DNA from 2 places in the Enterobacter sp. JS8-1 genome. Region 2 is predicted to be linked to the other one. Evidence: predicted binding sites of a transcription regulator. Region 2 holds the regulator's gene; the other holds the start of a gene.
What was found. The regulator PhoB, encoded in region 2, activates phosphate uptake and scavenging genes when phosphate is short. The targets are predictions, from matches to a motif close to CTGTCATAAAACTGNCNNAT.
Positions count from the first base shown of each region.

Region 1 (3,117 bases), 2.3 Mb from region 2:
CTCCGGGTAGATACCGATGTTTTTACCGGTGGAGTGGTTCAGCCCCTGAACAAACTCAATCTCCTCCTGGAAGGTATGGATGCGGAAGTCGGACTTGCCCATCGGGAAACGTCCCGGATAGACCTGCACCTTCTTGCCGTTTTCAATCTCGAAGCCTTCGGTAAACTTCAGCGAGCGGATCTCCGCCAGCGTGAAGTCGATGGCGTAGTAGCGCCCATCTTTTCGCGCGCGGTCCGGGAAACGCTCCGCCACGTCCGTTACGCGGTCAAGATAATGGTCATGCAGGACAACCAGCTGGTCATCCTTGGTCATCACCAGATCCTGCTCAAGATAATCCGCGCCTTGCGCATAGGCCATCGCTTTCGCCGGGAGCGTATGCTCCGGCAGATAGCCGCTGGCACCGCGGTGGGCAATCACAATCTTATCAGCAGCCAGCGCGGAGCCGGTCATTAAACCAGCCAGCAGCAGGCCGGTTGCAAGTTGGGTTAATTTCATCGCATTGCTCCTTATTGACGACGCGCCAGCACTTCCGCGTGGTGACGTTTTTCACCGATCATGACGACAATCAACAGCAGTACAGCCAGCACGCTACCGCCAATCATCACCATAAAACCGCCGTCCCAGCCGAAGAAGTCAACGGTGTAGCCCACAATGGCGCTCGCCGCGACCGAACCGCCGAGATAGCCGAACAGACCGGTAAAGCCCGCCGCCGTGCCTGCCGCTTTTTTCGGGGCCAGCTCCAGGGCATGCAGGCCAATCAGCATCACCGGACCGTAAATCAGGAAACCGATAACGATCATGCAGGCCATATCTACTGACGGGTTGCCCGGCGGGTTGAGCCAATAAACGACGGTGGCAATGGTCACCAGGGTCATAAAGAACACGCCCGTCGCCCCGCGGTTGCCCTTGAACACTTTGTCTGACATCCAGCCGCAAAGCAGCGTGCCAGGGATCCCGGCATATTCATACAGGAAATAGGCCCAGGAGGATTTATCCAGCGCGAAGTGCTTCACCTCTTTCAGGTAGGTTGGCGACCAGTCGAGGATGCCGTAGCGCAGCAGGTAAACGAACACGTTGGCAACCGCGATGTACCACAGCAGCTTGTTGGGCAGCACGTACTTCATGAAGATCTGTTTTGCGGTCAGCTCTTCTTCGTGCTCCTTGCTGTAATCATCCGGATAGTCGTTTTTGTACTCTTCAATCGGCGGCAGGCCGCAGGACTGCGGCGTGTCGCGCATCAGCGCGAAAGCAATAATTGCCACGACGATGGCGCCAAAGGCGGGCATATACAGCGCGGCTTTCCAGTCGTTGAACCAGGCCATACCGAGCAGGAACAGCAGAGGCGGAAGCCCACCGCCGACGTTATGGGCACAGTTCCACACCGACACGATGCCGCCGCGCTCTTTCTGCGACCACCAGTGCACCATGGTACGTCCGCACGGCGGCCACCCCATTCCCTGGAACCAGCCGCAGAGGAACAGCAGCACGAACATAATCGCAATACTGGACGTCGCCCACGGCACGAAGCCCATGAACAACATCACCGCGGCCGCCAGGATCAGACCGGCAGGCAGGAACACGCGCGGATTCGAGCGATCCGACACCGAGCCCATGATGAATTTGGAAAAACCGTAGGCGATGGAAATCCCCGACAGCGCGAACCCCAGATCGCCGCGGGAGAAGCCCTGCTCCACCAGATACGGCATGGCGAGCGCAAAGTTTTTACGCACAAGGTAGTACGCCGCGTACCCGAAGAAGATCCCCAGGAAGATTTGCCAACGCAGACGGCGGTAAAGCGGATCAATTTCTGCCTCTGGCAGACGCGCACGATGCGGCGCGGGTTTGAAGATACTGAGCATGACAGCCTCCGTGGCCTTGAATTAAATGGGCAGGTGGCTCGCACCTGACTTCCAGAGGCGGGGATGTTAAGAAATCACGGTGATTGTTACTGTGAATCAACGCACAGATTGTTACAGAAATATGACGGAATGCGCAAAAAAGCGCATGAAATCACGTTTCACTTTCGAATTTCGCGCGTTTATGTTCGAAATCAAACAAACCACACGATTGATATGGCTAAATGATAAAAAAACGAACATAGAGGGTAAACAATGACCATTCACGATCCTCGTTATAGCGATGTGATAATCATTGGTGGTGGTGCAACCGGCGCCGGGATCGCACGCGACTGCGCCCTGCGCGGCCTCAGCGTAACGCTTCTGGAGCGTCATGACATTGCCACAGGCGCAACCGGGCGTAACCACGGCCTGCTGCACAGCGGCGCGCGGTATGCGGTGACCGACTGTGAATCCGCGCGCGAATGTATTGCTGAAAACCAAATCCTCAAGCGTATCGCCCGCCACTGCATTGAGCCGACTGACGGCCTCTTTATTACCCTGCCCGAAGATGACCTCGCCTTTCAGAAGACCTTTATTACCGCCTGCACCGCGGCGGGCATTCAGGCGGAGGCCATGGATCCGGCGCTGGCGAGGCGGCTGGAACCATCGGTTAACCCGGCGCTTATCGGTGCTGTTAAGGTGCCTGACGGCACCGTCGACCCCTTCCGCCTGACGGCCGCCAATATGCTGGACGCCCGCGAGCATGGCGCCCGCATTCTGACCGGGCACGAAGTGACCGGGCTTATCCGCGAAGGTCATCGCATCTGCGGCGTACGGCTCCTTGACACGCAGTACAACGAACACAGCGAGCTGTATGCCGCCGTAGTGGTCAACGCAGCGGGGATCTGGGGGCAGCGCATTGCGGAATACGCCGACCTGTCGGTGCGCATGTTCCCGGCGAAAGGATCGCTGCTGATCCTCGACCACCGCATCAATAACCACGTGATCAACCGCTGCCGCAAACCGTCCGACGCCGATATCCTCGTCCCGGGTGACACCATTTCGTTAATCGGTACCACCTCAACCCACGTCGACTACAGCGAAATTGACTACAACCGCGTGACCGCCGAAGAGGTCGACATTCTGCTGCGGGAAGGGGAAAAACTGGCCCCGGTAATGGCGCAGACGCGTATTCTGCGCGCCTACGCGGGCGTGCGTCCGCTGGTCGCCAGCGACAACGACCCGAGCGGACGCAACGTCAGCCGGGGCATCGTGCTGC
Region 1 is NZ_CP185805.1:3,298,954-3,302,070, forward strand. It holds gene glpQ (glycerophosphodiester phosphodiesterase) at 1-495, opposite strand, end outside; gene glpT (glycerol-3-phosphate transporter) at 507-1,859, opposite strand; gene glpA (anaerobic glycerol-3-phosphate dehydrogenase subunit A) at 2,112-3,117, shown strand, end outside.
Region 1: glpT (glycerol-3-phosphate transporter) is a predicted target of PhoB. The motif match lies at 1,968-1,987, and genes of this name have one in related genera.

Region 2 (3,117 bases):
ATCCCCGGCCCGTTATCCTCAACGCTAAACTCAGCGCCCGCGCTAACACGCTGCCAGCGCACCACGATATGGGTCCCTTCCGGCGTATGATTCACCGCGTTATACACCAGGTTGGAGATGGCGCTGCGCAGTTCATCTTCACTGCCGAGCACCTTCAGGGTGCTGTCGACCTCAAAGCTAATGTGATGTTTTTTATGGCTTAACGTTTGCGCTTCCCGCTCCACCACCCGCAGCATCATCGGCACATCGATGGTGTCATTCAGTGCCAGTGAAGGCGCGGCTTCAATCTTCGAGAGCGTCAGCAGCTGCTTGACCAGGCCTTCCATACGGTGCGTTTGCTCGCGCATGGTGTGCAGCGCTTTTTCACGCGGCGCACCTTCGAGCGTTTGCTCCTGCATCATCTCCAGGTAGCCCTGAAGCACGGTCAACGGGGTGCGTAATTCGTGGCTCACGTTCGCGAAGAAGTTGCGTCTCGCCCCTTCCAGCTGGTGCATCTGGGTGACATCCCGCGCCACCATCAGCCACTGCCGATCGCTGTATGGCATCACGCGGATTTCCAGATGACGCCCGTTGTTGAGCCTCAGATTGTGCGGCCCCGTAAAATCACGCTTTTTCAGATACAGCGTGAACTCCGGATAACGCAGCAGGTTAAGGATATTTTGCCCATTATCGTCCGGCCAGCGCAGGCCCAGCAGCTGTTGCGCCAGGCCGTTACACCAGAAAATTGTGCCTTCTTCAGTGGTCAGAATGACGGCATCCGGCAGCGACTCTGCGCCGCTGCGAAAGCGTTTGATTAAGCTTCCCAGCTCGCGACGACGTTTTTTATTACGCATCTGCATCTGGTGCAGGCCATACAGCAGCGGTTCCCAGCTACCGCTTCCCGGCGGAGGGGTCATGCTTCTGTCCACCCACAGCCACCAGGAGAGGCGCAGTAAGTTCCAGAAATGCCAGACGAGTAACCCGGTCACTGCCGCCAGCAAAAACCACGGCAGATGCCCAACGATGGCCCCCAGAATGAAGGCCGGAATACAGCATAAGATCAGTTCAAAGACGAGCCTTTTCCATGACAGACGTTCCAGCACGCGTCACACTCCTGTCACTGTTCAGAAACGGGTCGAAAAACGATAACCCGTACCGCGGACCGTCTGCACCATGCGATCGTGACCGCTCAGCTCCAGCGCTTTACGCAGGCGGCGAATATGCACATCAACCGTCCGGTCTTCCACATACACGTTAGTTCCCCAGACGTTATTCAGCAACTGCTCGCGGCTGTAGACACGTTCCGGGTGGGTCATAAAGAAGTGCAGGAGTTTGAATTCGGTAGGCCCCATGTCGAGGGGATTTTCGCCCGTCATCACGCGGTGTGAGGTGGGATCAAGGCTCAGGCCCTGCATCTCAATCACCTCTTCTACCGCCATCGGCGAAATGCGGCGCATAACGGCTTTGATACGAGCAACCAGTTCTTTGGGAGAGAACGGCTTGGTGATGTAATCGTCCGCGCCGGTTTCCAGACCGCGCACGCGATCCTCTTCTTCACCGCGCGCAGTCAGCATGACCACCGGAATATCGCGGGTCATCGCTTCACGTTTAAGATGTTTGATAAACTGCAGTCCAGAGCCGCCAGGCAACATCCAGTCAAGCAGAATCAGATCGGGCCAGGGTTCATTCAGCTGGTTCACCGCGCTGTCATAATCTTCCGCTTCAACCGGCTGGAAGCCATTTTGTTCGAGCACGAAGCACACCATTTCACGAATTGGAGCTTCATCTTCTACGACCAGAATACGTCTCGCCATACTTTGCCCTGTCTTATCTTATTTAAGTTACAAGTTTGTAATGCGGCGTCATTATGCGTCAGATTTATGACAGATTTATGAAAAACATTACCACCATAAATGGCAAACTGTTGTTTTATTACAGCGGTTATTTTCCATCCCCTGAGAGTTTATAATCGCCATCAACTCTTTTCGCCACGGATCAGCTATGCGCATACTTCACACTTCAGACTGGCATCTGGGTCAAAACTTTTACAGCAAAAGCCGGGCGGCGGAACACGAAGCCTTCCTGAACTGGCTGCTGGAGACGGCGCAATCGCATGACGTCGATGCGATTATTGTCGCGGGTGACATCTTCGATACCGGTTCCCCACCGAGCTATGCGCGTGAGCTCTATAACCGTTTCGTGGTGAATCTGCAGCAGACCGGCTGTCATCTGGTGATTGTCGCCGGAAACCACGATTCTGTGGCCACGCTGAATGAATCCCGCGATATTCTGGCGTTTCTCAATACCACCGTGGTGGCCAGCGCCGGACATGCCCCGCAGATCCTGAAAAAACGTGACGGCACGCCGGGTGCGGTGCTGTGCCCCATTCCGTTTTTGCGCCCGCGCGATATCGTACAAAGCCAGGCGGGACTTTCCGGCGGCGAAAAGCAACAGCATTTATTACAGGCTATCACTGATTATTATCACCAGCAGCATACCGATGCCTGCGCCCTGCGCGGCGAAGCGGCAATCCCGGTGATTGCGACCGGGCATCTCACCACCGTTGGTGCCAGTAAAAGTGACGCCGTACGTGACATCTATATCGGCACGCTGGATGCCTTCCCGGCGCAGAATTTCCCGCCTGCCGACTACATCGCGCTCGGACACATTCACCGCGCGCAGATCATCGGCGGCTGCGAGCATATCCGCTATTGCGGCTCGCCCATTTCGCTCAGCTTCGATGAAACAGGCAAAGCCAAATCCGTGCATCTGGTCAGTTTTACCGACGGAAAACTGAGCGCTGTCGAGACGCTGGACGTACCCGTCACCCAGCCGCTGGCAGTGCTAAAAGGCGATCTGGCGGCCATCACTGAACAGCTTGAGCAGTGGCGTGGTGTCGAGCAGGTTCCGCCCGTCTGGCTGGATATCGAAATCACCACCGATGACTACCTACATGATATGCAAAGAAAAATTCAGGTGCTGACGGAGGATTTGCCCGTCGAGGTCTTACTGGTTCGCCGCAGCCGGGAGCAGCGCGAGAAAATTCTGTCAGGTGCGCAGCGTGAAACGCTCAGTGAACTGCGCGTCGAAGAGGTGTTTGAGCGCCGGTTGTCTCAGGAAGAGATTGACGACGCGAAG
Region 2 is NZ_CP185805.1:1,044,467-1,047,583, reverse strand. It holds gene phoR (phosphate regulon sensor histidine kinase PhoR) at 1-1,082, opposite strand, end outside; gene phoB (phosphate response regulator transcription factor PhoB) at 1,104-1,793, opposite strand; gene sbcD (exonuclease subunit SbcD) at 1,981-3,117, shown strand, end outside.